Regions from separate parts of the Alcanivorax sp. 97CO-5 genome, predicted to be linked through region 2. Evidence: predicted binding sites of a transcription regulator. Region 2 holds the regulator's gene; the other holds the start of a gene.

The links. The regulator PhoB, encoded in region 2, activates phosphate uptake and scavenging genes when phosphate is short. The targets are predictions, from matches to a motif close to TGTCATANNNNTGTCANA.
Region 1: a site for PhoB is predicted at 1,350-1,367, ahead of Y017_RS01725 (glycerophosphodiester phosphodiesterase). Genes of this name have one in related genera too.

Annotation. Positions count from the first base shown of each region.
Region 1 is NZ_KI965877.1:372,220-379,804, reverse strand. Features, by position in the region: gene Y017_RS01730 (patatin-like phospholipase family protein) at 1-524, shown strand, start outside; gene Y017_RS01725 (glycerophosphodiester phosphodiesterase) at 488-1,291, opposite strand; gene Y017_RS01720 (sulfotransferase) at 1,412-2,566, shown strand; gene Y017_RS01715 (glycosyltransferase) at 2,753-3,931, shown strand; gene Y017_RS01710 (polysaccharide deacetylase family protein) at 3,921-4,661, shown strand; gene Y017_RS01705 (carbon-nitrogen hydrolase) at 4,723-5,616, opposite strand; gene Y017_RS01700 (agmatine deiminase family protein) at 5,649-6,662, opposite strand; gene Y017_RS14845 (hypothetical protein) at 6,704-7,510, opposite strand.
Region 2 is NZ_KI965907.1:36,243-43,827, forward strand. Features, by position in the region: gene Y017_RS13580 (NAD-dependent epimerase/dehydratase family protein) at 1-142, opposite strand, end outside; gene Y017_RS13585 (hydrogen peroxide-inducible genes activator) at 280-1,182, shown strand; gene recG (ATP-dependent DNA helicase RecG) at 1,303-3,414, shown strand; gene phoR (phosphate regulon sensor histidine kinase PhoR) at 3,601-4,911, opposite strand; gene phoB (phosphate regulon transcriptional regulator PhoB) at 5,002-5,706, opposite strand; gene ubiA (4-hydroxybenzoate octaprenyltransferase) at 6,032-6,904, opposite strand; gene Y017_RS13610 (chorismate lyase) at 6,987-7,585, opposite strand, start outside.

The sequences.
Region 1 (7,585 bases), on a different contig from region 2:
CTCCATTAAGCCCCGCGCTGCATTTGGGCGCTACGCGGCTACTGGTAATTGGTGTGTCTGGTAATGTGAGTGCAGGGCATCTACGTCAGCTAAGCGGGTACCCTTCAATGGCCCAGGTGCTGGGGCACGTGCTTAATAGTGTGTTTGTCGACACGCTGGAAGGGGATGTTGAGCGGCTTGAGCGCATTAATCACACACTGTCGGCCCTGGGAGAGCGGGCGCGCAGGAAAAAAGATATCAAGCTGCGAGAAGTGGATGTGCTAAAGATTTATCCCTCTCGGCCCATTGATGAAATCGCGGCGGAGCATATTCGGGAATTACCTCGATCCTTGCGGTTTTTTCTGCGCAGTTCCGGAGCGACTCGCTCTCCTGGTGCCAGTGCTATGAGCTATTTGTTATTTGAGCCTGGGTTCACCAATGCATTGATTGAAATGGGGCGTAAAGATGCGACGGCCCGTAAAGATGAGATCATGGCGTTCCTAAATGATCAGCCACTAATGGAGACGGCTTCCGAGGCCCCGTAACGCTGTTTGCGGCGGAAGTGGCTGACAAAGCTGGTGGGGAAGTCGGTGATGATGCTGTTTACCTTTAGTTTTGCCAGCCGCTCGGCTTCTGTCAGGTCGTTCACCGTCCACACAGAGACCTTTAATCCGCGACGTTTGGCGCGGCGCATCAGTGCAGGGCCAACGAGAGAGTAATGTGCAATGAGCCAGCTACAACCCAACCCTTGTGCTCTTCGGGTCGGTTGCAGGTAGCGGTGCTGACACACATAGCCGCGTTCAATATCCGGGGCCATGGTGCCGATCATGCGCAGAAACCCAGTGTGACTTGAGGTGATCACCACTCGTGTTTGCAGTTGTTGGTCGTGGATCATATGCGTCAGATGATGGGCTAGCTGGTGCAGAACAATCCGGTTTGCCCCTTTAACTTCGAACTGGAAGCGTATAGCTGGGCCACATAGGTCGATCACTTCTTGAAGTGAGGGAATCCCGGTGGGGCTGTGCCAGCCTGGTGTATTTCGGCGAGCATCCATGACGCCGAGCTGGGCACTGGTGTACTGACGAACATTGCCGCGAAGCCCGGTGGTTCGGATTACGTCGCTATCGTGCAATACGATCAACTGGCCATCGGAGGATAGCCGTACATCCAATTCCATTTCTGTTACGCCCGCCTCTAAAGCGACCTGGAAGCTGGCGAGGGTATTCTCAGGCGCTTCGCCGCGGGCGCCACGGTGGCCCACCAAGGCTGGGTAGATTGAAGAGGCAGTTAGGTCGGTCATTGGCAGTGTCATAGTGCTATTCTTTGCGAGAAAGATGACAGCGCTGTGACCGAGACACAAGAGATACTGCTGTCATTTTTATGTCTTGGAGCTGTTTTATTGTTTCAACGTTTCTCGCCGCCGAGCTTCACCATGTTAAAGCTGTTGAAACGTTATAGCCGATTATTCCTGGTCAGTTGGGCTCCACGTTATCAAGGGCAATGGCACGGCTTCTCGTTGCAACGACTGCTGGTGATGCTGGTTTTTTGGCCATCTTTTTTGCTGGTGCAGGCGATTAATGGTATCGGGCTGGGGTTGGATTACCTGCTATTTCCGGGGTTTCGCCGGGTGTCGGTGCGCGAGCCATTATTTGTGATTGGCGTGCCGCGAAGCGGTACCACTTTCCTGCATCGTCTGCTGGCCATGGATTCGCGTTTCACGACGACCGCCCTATGGGAGCTACTGTTCGCCCCCTCGATTACCCAGCGCTATTTCTGGACGGGTATGGCGCGCTTGGATAAGTGGCTAGGCCGGCCGGGGGCTAGACTAGTCTGTTGGTTGGAACGGCGTCTGTTGAGTGGGTTGGATGGTGTGCACAAGACAGGGTTGCTCGATCCGGAAGAGGATTATCTGGGGTTGATCCCCGTATGGGGCTGCTTTCTGCTGGTCCTTGTGGTTCCCGTTCCTTCCCTGTGGCAACTGACGTTTCTGGACCGCGATGGCAGTGCGGATGAGAAACAGCGATTGATGCAATCCTACCGCCGCTTTGTGCAGCGTCACCTTTACTTTCACGGACAGGGGAAAACCCTGTTATCGAAGAATCCCTCGTTTACCCCGTGGATGGAAACCTTGGCAGAGGCCTTTCCGGATGCCCGTTTTATTGGCTGCCTACGTAGCCCCACGGCGGCGGTGCCATCGCAGGTGAATTCGATCCTGATCGGTGCGCGCCTGTTTGATGGCCGCGACACTACCGCTTACTGGCGGGAAGGGTTTCTAGCAATGCTGGAATACTACTATCTGCATTTGATAGAAGTGGCCGAACAAATGCCGCAACAGCGCCGGGCGTTATCGGTGATGGAGACCCTGGTGCGCGCTCCCAGCGATACCGTGCTGGGTTTTTACCGTCGTTTTGGCTGGCAAGCAGACGCGCATTTCTGTGAGCAGCTGCAGGAGCAAGACCGCAAAGCCAAACAGTACCGTAGTGGCCACCACTACTCACTGGACGCCTTGGGCGTCAGTGATGACGAATTGCTGCAGAGGTTTGGTTGGGTTTATGAGCGCTTTGGTTTTATCAAACCCGATGGTTAACGCCGCCTCTATGGAAAGTGATCTCCACACCGAAAAGGGGTAGGCGTGTTAGCGTCGCCTGACGCCCGCACAGGTTGTATGTAGTGTGCAGCCTGTTGGTTTTTTGTCATACCTTGTCGTACTTTCCGCGTTGTGGGTGGCCTTGCTGTCACATTCTCGACATGAGCAGTCCGGATACTGCCGTGCATGGATACCAAAGAGCTACGCATACTGTTTGTGGTGGATGCAATCAAAGGGCGGAATGGCGTCGGTGCTTACTTCCAAGACCTGGTGTCGCATCTAAAAAATCAAGTGGCGCAAGTGGAGTTGGTGCAGCCTTGCATGCACAATCCCCATCCTTGCCAAGGGGCGTCTGTTCCGATTCCGGGTGATCCCACTCAGCGTCTGTTTTTTCCCAAGGTGCGAGAACTCAGTGCCTTGGTCTGGGAAATGAAACCCGATGTGATCGTCATTCCGGGCCCCGGTATTTTCTCCATGATCGGGTACTGGATTGCCAAGAAATGGGGGATCCCGGTGTGCGTAACTTTCCAGACAGATTACAACCGTCTGGTGGAGCTGTATTGGGGTAAGCGGTTGGCGCGTCTGGCTGGGGGCTTTCTCAATTGGGTGAATCGGACGCTGTTTCAGGGTAGCGAAACCGCCGCCACTATTTGCGAATCGATGATCGCCCAGGCCCGTGCAGCGGGAGCGCGTAATCCTCAATTGGTCGGCACGCCGTTGGCCCAAGAGTTCGTGAATACGCCAGTGGTCGAGTTAGATAATACGGTTCAGCGGGTTTGTTATGTGGGCCGGCTGGCGGCGGAAAAAAATATTGAATCCTTTCTCGTGCTGGCATCCCAGCGCCCGGATCTGCAATTTGAAATCGCTGGAGACGGCCCCCTGCGTAACAAGGTAGAAAACGCCTGCCGTGAACAGAATAATCTGCATTTCCATGGTTGGTGCACCCGTGAACAAGTGGTCAGTATGCTGGATCGCTGCCAAGTACTGGTGCTACCTTCATCGGTGGAAGCCTTTGGCACGGTCGCGCTGGAAGCCATGGCACGTGAGCGGCTGGTGATTACTACGCCGGCTTGCGGCATCAACGAATGGCCGGCATTGGTTAGTGGCTTGTGGGTGATGAAGGTGGGGGAGAGCCTGTTCGATACTGTTGAGCGATTGCAGTCGCTAAGCCCGGTGACTCGTGCATTCAAAGCCCGTCAGGCACGCCAGGCGGCACTAGCCATGAACGACGATGCGATTATCCAGTGGACGGCGGTACTGGCCCACTGTGCTTCGTTGGCACCAGCTTCGAGCTGGGCGTTGCCTTCCCCTACCTTGGCATTACTGCGCCGTTTGAGTAGCAGTTATCTACGTAATGCGCTCTGACTCATTAGCTGCGCTGGTCTCGATTCATGACGTGATGCCCGAGACGCGGACGCAGGTAACGGCCATGCTGGCGCGGTTACGCTTGCCTTGTGAAGCGGTAACCTTGTTAGTGGTGCCGGGTAAAGATTGGCAGGAGGGTGATCTTGATTGGTTGCGAAGCCTGCAGAACGCGGGGCATCCACTAGCCGGGCATGGCTGGTCCCATCGTTGTCAGCCCCCCGTGACGCTTTATCACCGCTTGCACAGTGCGCTGTTGTCACGGGATGTGGCGGAGCATCTGTCGTTTTCCGGCGATGGCATTCAACGGTTAGTGTGGGATTGTTATCGCTGGTTTATCCGTAACGGGCTGAGCCCCTCACCCCTCTATGTGCCACCGGCTTGGGCGTTGGGTGCGCTCTCTCCGGCGCAGCTTTCCCTGTTGCCATTTCGGTATGTGGAAACCCTTTTCGGTCTCCATGATGCTCAAGAGCAAACGTTTACCCGGCTACCTTTAGTGGGCTTTGAGGCCGATACTGCTTTTCGGGCCTGGGTGTTGGGCTTTTCTAATGCGGTGAATATTAGCCGGGCTCGGCGCGTGGGGGTGCCGGTGCGTATCGGGTTACACCCGCACGATTTTGAGTTGCGCCTAGGCAACAGAATTTCACCGTTACTGAAATCCTTATCGCAGGCATTACCGTATCCGCAGTTAGGAATGGAGCCCGGATTTATAGAGGATAGATCGGCACGTTAGGTACGTTACCCGGTCACGGTTTCGCCCACGCTGGCGTGAGAATGGCCGTTTGCGGTTAACGTCAGTCTCGAAAACGCTTGCCCAGGTCATCATAAGCATCCACACGCCGGTCACGCAGATAAGGCCAGATGCGGCGGACGGATTCGCTGCGCTGCAAGTCTACATCGGCGAGCAGTACCTGCTCGTTATTGCTGTTGGCTTGGGCGAGGAATTCGCCCTGTGGCCCACAGATAAAGCTATTTCCCCAGAACTGAATGCCACTCTCGTCCGCCGGACTTTGTTCAAAACCACAGCGGTTGGCCACCAATACGGGTAGGCCGTTGGCGATGCCATGGGCCCGCTGAATCGTGATCCAAGCGTCTAGCTGGCGTTGTTGCTCGTCTTGTTCATCCGTGCGATCCCAACCGATGGCGGTGGGGTAGAGCAGCAGGTCGGCACCGGCCAGGGCCATCAGGCGAGCCGCTTCTGGATACCATTGATCCCAACATACCAGCAATCCTAGTTTGCCCACGCTGGTGTCGATGGGGGTGAAACCGCTGCGGCCGTCGTTGCAGTTGGCATCGCCGGGGGTAAAGTAGAATTTTTCGTAGAAGCCCGGGTCATCAGGGATGTGCATTTTGCGGTAGATGCCCGCCAAGCTGCCATCTTTTTCCAGAACGACTGCAGTGTTGTGATACAGGCCGGGGGCGCGCTTTTCGAACAGGCTGCCGACAATAACAATGCCAAGCTCTTTGGCCAGTTCGCCAAGGGTCTCTGTGCTGGGGCCGGGAATGGTTTCTGCCAGATCAAACACGCTGGTGTCTTCGGTTTGGCAGAAATACAGGCTGCGGTGCAGCTCCTGCAATAGCACCAGTTCCGCGCCCTGAGCGGCGGCATCGCGGACCAGTGACAGGGAGTGGTCCAGGTTGGCTTGCAGGTCGGCGGTGTTGGTCTGTTGAATAACGGCAACACGCATGGGCGTTTTCCTCTGTGCGGTGGTGGCGTGCGTCATGCTGACAGGGCGCCTTGCGGTAACTGCATGGTGACACAGTGCAGGCTGCCGTGCTGTTCGATCAATACCCGGCAGTTGATGGCTTCCACGCACCGTGAGCCAGCAACGGATTGTAGAGCACTGAGAGCTTGTTGATCCGTATCGCAGCCATAGACTGGCAGCAAGATTTTTTCGTTGGTGATAAGGAAGTTGGCATAGGTGGCCGGCAGCCTTTCACCTTCGCGGCAATATTGGGCAGAGGGCAGTGCCAGCGGCACCAGGGTTAAATCATGTTGATCCGCTAGCCGTTGCAGCTCCAGCTCCATGGCAGCGAGGGTCGGGTAGTGGCTGTCAGTGGGGTCCTGACATTGCACATAGGCCAGCGTTTTCTCGTCCACAAAACGGCCCAGGGTATCCACGTGGGCGTCGGTATCGTCACCGTCCAGTTCGCCATGATCCAGCCACCAGATATCGCTGACGCCCAGCTGCTCTTTCAACTGTGCCGTGAGTTCCGCTTCTGAAAGATCCGGGTTGCGATTGGGGTTACGCAGGCAGTGGCGGGTGGTCAGTAGGTTGCCCTTGCCGTCGGTATCGAGGGCGCCGCCTTCGAGCACTAGAGCGTGGCTTCGTAGGGGGAGTTGCCAGGGCAATTGTGCGTTGAGTGCATTGTCCTTGTCGGCGGCGAACTTGCCGCCCCAGCCCGTAAAGGTGTAATCCAGCAGCAGGGTTTTGCCGTCTTCATGGATGGCGATGGGGCCAAAATCCCGGGCCCAGGTATCGTTGTAATCTGCGATCACCAATTGTAGGCGTTGCGGGTCGATGCCCCGGGCCGCGACTTGCGCGTGAATATGCGCATGGGTTTGCGCGTTACGACACACCATCAATACATGCTCGTGGTCGAGTAGAGCAGCGAGGATATTCAGGTAACAGGTTTCGGCATCGGCCAAGTGATCGGCCCAATCGGTTTGGGCGTCGGGCCAGGCGAGTAACACCCCCCATTGGGGGTGCCATTCAGGAAGAAGTTGGCGCATAGCGAAGAGGGTCCGCAGGGTTGGCTATGCGCGCGAGTGTGCTACTGGCGTGCGCCCCAGTCAATATAGAAACCACCGCCATCGGCGGCGTCATTGACGTCCTGAGCGGCTTGCTCCGCCTGGTCGGTTTGCTTTGTTGCTTCCTGTTGGGCCTGAGCCTGGGCCGCCCCCACGTTTTTGCTGGCTTCGTCTACAGTGTTCTGGGCCTTGCCCTGAGTGTCTTCAGCGGCCTGGTCGGCCGACTCTCTGGCTTGATTAGCGGACTGTCGTGCCTCTTGTTTCATGCTATCGGCTTGCTTTTTTGCCGCCTGCTTTTGTGTGTCTTCACCGGCGATGATGATGCGACCGGTTACCGGGTCGAAGCGAAACTCGCCTTCAGTGTTTGGTGTCGTCGGTGTTTCGGGGTTAGGGCCGGTTTGAGCCGGACTTTCTGCTGGCTTGGTGGTTTCTGGTGTGGAGGGAGCTGTAGGAGCTTCTGGCGCTGCGGGGGGAGCCGTAGTGGGTTCGAACGCATTGTCGGCCGGTGTGCTGGGTTGTGTGGCCGCTTTTTCTTGAATAGAGGGCAGGGCATCGACTTGTTGGCCAGAGACTGGGTCTGTTGCCGTATTCGCCGGGCGATTAACCACGGTGTGCAGAGTGGTATTGTTTTCGAAGTAAACAGTAAATCCGTCGTAATCCCAGCGGGTGATGGCCGGGCTGCCCACTGGCCCTTTACTTTGGTTGGGGGCACTAAATTGAGCTCGAACCTGAGATTGGGACATGCCACGCTGGGGAACATCGGCTGCCAGTGAGACAGTGGATATGACCAGCGCTGCTGAAGCCAGCATCGGTATTATTCTTATCTTCATTTCTTCCCCCAGAAATATTTTATTTTCTTTCAGTATTAGAAAGTTAGGTAGGCTTATTCAACCATTTTGCTAGCT
Region 2 (7,585 bases):
TCAAATCTTGGCTATACAATTCCACTCCACCCGGCGCCTGTTCACCGCGGCGAATGGCACTGATGCGATGCCCGTCTACGATTAATTGTTTGGCCAAGCCGCTGCCTAGGTCACCCAGACCGGCAATCAAAATATGAGACATGAAGGCTCCTTGCGTACCGCCAGTAACCCGATGCCGGATGGCGAACGCAGGCTGTTCTTACGTTAGTCATCCGGCACCTAGCGTACGACGCCGTTAATATGCACAATGGTATTCAATCGAATAAGCGTATCAATGCCATGACATTAACAGAACTTCGCTATCTGGTCGCCTTAGCCCGGGAACGCCACTTTGGCCACGCGGCCCAAGCCTGCAACGTAAGCCAGCCAACCCTGAGTGCTGCCATTAAAAAACTGGAAGAGCAGCTGGGCATGCCACTGTTCGAGCGCCGCCCCCGGGAAGTGGTGGTTACGCCTCAGGCCGAACCCATTATCGCGCAAGCCCAGCGCGTGCTGGAGCAGGCGGACCTACTTTCCCAGATGGCAATGAGCCAGCGCGATCAGCTTGGCTCACCGCTGCGGGTTGGCGCAATCTTTACCGTTGCCCCATATCTCTTTCCCACCATGGTGCCGCGGGTCCGCAAAGCCGCAGCGGAAATGCCGCTATTTATCGAAGAGAATTACACCCACGTATTGCGGCGCAAGTTAGAGCACGGCGAGCTGGACGCCATCATCGTTGCCCTGCCATTCTCCGGTGGTGGTTTGGTGCGTGCGCGCATGTACGAGGAGTCTTTTTCGGTATTGCTACCGGCAGACCACCCCTGGACCAAGCAAAAGAAAATTGCACCTGAACAGCTGCTTAGCGAGACTCTGCTATTGCTCGGTGAAGGCCACTGTTTCCGCGACCAAGTACTGGAACTGTGTCCCGCCATCGATTCTCAACACCAACGCAACCTGGTGCAAATCGAAGGCGGCTCGCTAGAGACTTTGCGGCATATGGTCGCGGGCGGCCTGGGCATCACCGTGCTGCCCAATTCTGCCTTGCACCAACATGGATACGACAAGCACACTTTTGCGGTTCGTCCATTTGAAGAACCAGTGCCCTCGCGGACCATCGCGCTAGTTTGGCGCGATAGCTTCCCACGCCCCAAAGCAATCGAAGTATTGCGACAGGCCGTACCCAAGGAAGGATTGTCAGGATAACAACGATGAACAGGCCGGTTTTTCCCTGTAAGAGCTCCTGTAGCGATGCGAACCGACTTGCCGGCACGCCTCCAAGCACCCTCTGCACCTCAACAGGTGCGGTTATGGCGACCTAACATCATGGCCGGTGACTCCCTCTCCAGCCTACCCCTGAGCCGCCTCAAGGGCGTCGGCCCCGCCGCTGCGGAAAAACTGGCCAAGCTGGGCCTGCATAACCTAGAAGATCTGCTCTTCCACCTACCGTTCCGTTACGAAGACCGCACTCGCATTTCCCCCATCGGCAGCCTGCGCCCGGAAACCGGCGTGGTCATCGAGGGTCAAGTAATGGCCGCCGATGTGATATTTGGCCGACGTCGCTCCCTGCTTTGCAAAGTGGCTGACGGCACCGGCATGGTGACGCTGCGTTTCTACCATTTCAGCGCAGCACAGAAGAACACCCTAGAGCGCGGGCGGACTATTCGCGTCTATGGCGAGCCCCGTCCTGGTTCCGCCGGGCTGGAATTTTATCATCCAGAATACCAGCTAGATTATGCTGACAGCGGCCTGCCGCCACTGGAAAAAGCATTGACCCCGGTCTACCCCACCACCGACGGTGTCAGTCAGAAAACCCTGCGCAACCTCACCGGGCAGGCCCTGAAATACCTACAGGCGCACCCTCCCCAAGAGCTGATTCCTGCCCAACTGCTGGATCAGAGCGGCCTGCCCAGCTTAGCCGACGCCTTGAGCAAACTGCATAATCCACGACCAGATGACCCGGTGAACTTACTGCTGGAAGGCAAACATCCGGCAGTAAAACGGCTGGTGATGGAAGAAATGGTGGCTCACCAATTAGGCATGCTGCAAAAACGCGCCGGACAGAAAGCCTTCCATGCCCCGCGCCTTGGCGGGCAGACACTGTTTGAAAAACTACAGGACAGCCTACCCTTTAACCTCACTGGCGCCCAAAAACGAGTCATCGGTGAGCTGATGGGCGACATGAAACAAGCCCACCCCATGTTACGTCTGGTACAAGGCGATGTGGGCTCAGGCAAAACCCTGGTAGCCGCCGCCGCCGCCCTTGCCGCCATTGAGTCCGGCTATCAGGTCGCGTTAATGGCACCTACGGAGCTGCTGGCGGAACAGCATCGAGAAAACTTCCACCACTGGCTGGCGCCACTGGGTATAAAAGTACACTGGCTGGCGGGCAGCCTCGGCGTAAAAGCCCGCCGGGAAACCAACGCAGCGCTAGCCGATGGCAGTGCGCACATCGTGGTCGGCACCCATGCTTTGTTTCAGGAGGCCGTACAGTTCCATCGCCTTGGGCTCACCATCATTGATGAGCAGCACCGCTTCGGTGTGCAGCAGCGGCTGGCCCTGCGTGAAAAAGGGCGCGAGGATAACGCCCATGGCATTCAGGTTCCCCACCAATTAGTCCTCACCGCCACGCCCATTCCCCGCACCCTGGCCATGAGCGTCTATAGCGATCTGGACACATCCGTGATCGACGAAATGCCACCGGGCCGCAAGCCCATCGACACCTTGGTGCTTCCCGAGAGCCGACGCCCCCAAGTAATCGAACGCATTAACGATGCCTGCCGTCCCTCTGCTAAAAAGAAAAACACTCAGGCCTACTGGGTCTGCACTTTAATTGAGGAGTCTGAAGAACTGCAGGCTCAGGCAGCGGAAGCAACATTTGCGGAATTACAGATCGCCTTGCCGGAGCTGAAGGTGGAGCTGGTACACGGGCGCATGAAGGCGAAAGAAAAAGCCGAGCGTATGGCACGTTTTTCGCGGGGAGAAGCGCAATTGCTGATTGCCACCACCGTCATCGAAGTGGGCGTGGATGTACCCAACGCCACCCTCATGGTAATGGAAAACGCCGAACGGTTGGGCCTCGCGCAGTTACACCAGTTACGCGGTCGCGTAGGCCGTGGAGCCGAGCAAAGCTACTGTTTACTGCTATACAAAAACCCTCTATCGCATACTGGCAAGCGACGCCTGGCGGTAATGCGCGATACCACCGACGGTTTTGTTATTGCCGAAGAAGATTTGAAACTACGTGGACCCGGCGAATGGCTGGGCACTCGCCAGACCGGCGACCTGGCCTTTCGCATCGCCGATCTGGTTCGTGATGAAGCGTTAATGGAGCCCGCCAAAGAGATCGCCAACAAACTAATGCAAGACTACCCACAGTGGATCGACCCCCTGTTACGTCGCTGGCTAAAGGGCGGGCAGAACTTTGCCGACATCTGACACAAACGAAGAATCCCCAAGATCAGGGGCGTTGTCACCGGGGAATGACAAAGGGGTCTTGCTCCTTTTTATAAAGCAAAAAAACCGAAGCCAAAACATACCATTCTCGAAAACAATAATGTTGAGAACGTCCTGACAAAAGAGATTTCAACAGCCGGCTAGAAACACACCTCTTGAACCTGAAATTCAACCCGCCACTGCCGTTGGCTTGCTAACCAGCCGCTCCGCCGGGAAATGACAGGTAAAGGTGCTGCCCTTGCTCAGTTCGCTGACGATTTCCAAGCGCCCATCATGGCGAATCATTACGTGTTTAACGATGGCGAGGCCCAGGCCGGTGCCCCCGGTTTCTGTAACGCGGCTATTGTCTGGCCGGTAAAAACGTTCCGTTAAGCGCGGGATGTGGGCGGGGTCGATGCCAATCCCGTTGTCTGTGACAGAAAAGTGCGCGCCGCAAGAATCTTGCCACCAACGGATACGGATGGTGCCGTTGGCCGGCGTATATTTCACTGCATTGGTAATCAGATTGCCGAAGGCACTTTCCAGTTCAGCCGGATTGGCGATCAAGCGTGCGTCGAGAGGAACATCCAGCTCGATCTGGTGATCCTTGTCGCTGCCTATAGCCAACGCATTTTCTTTCATCCGATTAAGCATGCCATGAACGGGTACCGCCTGACGTACACTGTCAGCTTCCGTTCCTTCTAATCGGGCCAGTAATAACAAATCGGCGACTAGGGCTTCCATGCGGTTGGATTGATTGTCCATTTGCATCAATGCGCGACGCAGACGGGCCTGTTCTTCCGGGAGGGTATCGAGCAGGGTTTCCAGGTAGCCTTTGAGCACGGTAAGCGGCGTCTTTAATTCATGGCTCACATTGGCTACAAAATCTTTGCGCATTTGTTCCAAGTGATGCAGCCGCGTAACGTCACGAGCAATCAATAATTGTTCGCCGATACCAAACTCAGTTACGCGGAACTGCAGGATACGGTTGTCATTCACCGGTGAAGGGATTTCCAGCGGGTCCTGAAAATCCCCTTTGCTTAGATAACCGGTAAACCGAGGATGGCGGATCAGGTTTGTCAGTGGCTGGCCCAGATCTTGGCTCGCATTAAAGCCCATGGCACGTTCGGCGGCATGGTTCCAATATTCCAGATAACCGTGTTGGTCGATGAGGATGACTACATCGTCAAGGGCGTTCACTGACTGTTGGGCGCGGTGGATGATGCCTTGCAGGTTTTCCTGGGCGCGACGTTCTTTTTGGAACAAGTGCTCAAGGCGGGTATAAAACTCACCCCACAGCCCGATACTGTCTGGTGGCTCGGTATGATCGTCGCGCACCAGCCAGCTGTACAGGGCGAACAGTTGCCGGGTGCTCCAAATAATATAGCCCCCCAGCCCTACCAGCAGTGGCCAAGTGTGGCCCACTGCCAGGGCAGCCAGAGCGGCCAGAAATATCAGGCCGGCAATGCGATTAACTTCCTTGGCCAAGCTGGCTTTCATGGGTATTCCACCGCAATTACTTTGCTCGTTAGCCGGTATCGGGGGGGGGCGACGGCGCTGCCTAGTATAGGCAGCCGCATGCCTGCCGTCTCAACCTGCCTTGGCCGATTTCACTGAAAACCGGTAGCCGGTACCGCGCACGGTCTGAATAAAACGATCGTAGCCGAAGGGAGCCAGCGCCTTACGCAGACGGCGGATATGCACGTCGATGGTACGGTCTTCCACATAGACGTTAGCACCCCATACTTGGTCCAGTAGCTGGGTGCGCGAATAGGCCCGCTCTTGGTGGCTCATGAAAAATTCCAACAGCCTGTATTCGGTGGGCCCCATGTCCACGGGAGAATCGTTGGCGCTAATGCGGTGACTCACCGGGTCCAGGCACAGACCTTCTACTTCAATGGCCTTTTCCGCCGCGACACTAGACGCGCGCCGCAGCACGGCTTTAATGCGGGAGATTAGTTCACGAGTGGAGAAGGGTTTGGTGATGTAATCATCGGCGCCAACGTCCAGCCCTTGAATCTTGTTATCTTCTTCGCTTTTCGCAGTGAGCATGATGATGGGCACCTCGTTGGTAGTCTCATCACGCTTCAGCCGGCGGGCCAGTTCGATACCCGTGACCGACGGCAGCATCCAATCCAGCAGCACCAGATCCGGGCGCTCATCGACGATGATCTCATGGCCACGTTGGGCATTCTCTGCCTCCAGCACATCGAAATCGGCCAGTTCAAGGGCGACGGCGACCATCTCACGAATAGCGGGCTCGTCATCAACAATCAATATACGGTTTCGGGACATGGCTTCCTTCCTTGCCTGTCTTGTGAGTGGCGTGTGCCGCTCGGGATGTTATCTATTAGATTGCTTTTTTATGACATGTGTATGACAGATAGAGCCCCGCCACGCAACAACGCAGGTTAAGACGAACGGAAGGCCTGCAACCATCTGGCGACAGCCCCAAGCCACAAACGACAACACACGCCAGGCCTTAAGATACGGTAATAATATGCCCTCGATTAGCCGCTCAGGTGGACCGAATTATCCCTTTCGTCCCCCTTGAATCGCGGCGCCGAACACCATTAGGTGGCACTCTAAGACACCCCCGCTATAGGGGACTTGTAGCGATTCAAAAATACTGAAAATACAACCCGATAAACACGCATGCTCCGGCCCAATGATTATTCAGAAATGCGTGAAAGCTGGGCCAGCGTTCACGGTAGCGGATCAAGCTGTGCTGAAAGGCAAAGCTAAGGCTCATTCCAACCAAACCAGCGTACCAGGGCCAGGAAAAACCCAGCCGGTGGCCGACCATAATCAATGCCAATAGTGTCAGGGCTTGAAGGATGGCGATCATCAGGCGGTCGGCATCGCCAAACAGGATGGCGGTGCTTTTGATGCCTAGTTTCAGGTCATCTTCACGGTCACACATAGCGTATTCAGTGTCGTAGGCCACCGTCCACAGCACATTGGCCACGTACAGCAGCCAAGCGATTTCCGGCACTTCACCGGTTTCAGCGGCAAACGCCATGGGGATGGCCCAGCTGAAGGCAGCGCCCAAGAAAAGCTGCGGCATAAAAGTGAAACGCTTGGTAAAGGGATAAAGCACTGCAAGGCCCAAGCCGCCGAAAGACAGCCAAAAGGTCAGCTCATTGAGAAACAGCACTAGCCCAAAAGCCAATAGACCTAAGCCGCCAAACAGGGCCAGAGCCTGTTTGGCGCTGAGTGCACCGGTGGCCAGCGGACGTCCCTGAGTACGTTCTACGTCGCCATCGAAATTCCGATCGGCAAAGTCATTAATCACACACCCCGCCGCCCGCATGATCACCACGCCCAGAAAGAAAACCACAATAACGGTCAGGCTCGGCGTACCGGCCCCAGCAATCCATACCGCCCACAGCGTGGGCCATAGCAGCAACAGCGTGCCGATGGGGCGATCAAGGCGCATTAACTGAATGTAGGGCCAGAGAGTCGGGTAACGCTGTTCAACAAAGGCAAACATGGGGCATCCGAGTTGTCAGGGCGAAGATGAGTTTCAAACGACAAGCGACAAGTTTCAAGACTCGAGCCAGGAGGATAACCAATTAAAAACGCGACAACCGCACCGCGTCCGTTGGCTCTCCCCTAATAGATGCATAGAGATAAGCTTTGTCGTGTAGCCACGACGCTTGCACACAACGTGCGACGTGCAGCTTCTCCCACAGCGCGGGCAGAAAATACTCCGCCACCAGCAGGGGCGCGCCGCGTTTGATAAAGCGCGATTGGCGACCCCAGCATAGCGAATGATGTTGGTCAGTCGAAGCGAGTCGGGCCCACACCTGATCCCGCTGGCAGATCGGGCGGTTATACAGTTCAAGGCCAAGGGAGCGGCTACCCATGTGCCCCAGGGAGCGGTTTGCACCGGCAAGGCTAGTGAGCGGCAGCACACTGCGGGCAGCAACCACCGGGGTATCATCCAGGTGCAGTGTCACTTCACGGATCAATGCAGCGCGCCTTACCGGCAGCGATAACAGCCTCCGTTCATCGGCTCGAGGCAAGGCAATAGCATGTAGGCCGGGAACCACACTGAAGTGGCCGTAGCGCTTGAGACGCCGTGTCAGAGAGTCTGGATCAGCCATCCAGTCCCGAATAATCGGGGGCAGTACCAGCTGTTCCAGTGGGCGCCAAAGGCTATCGGGGTGCA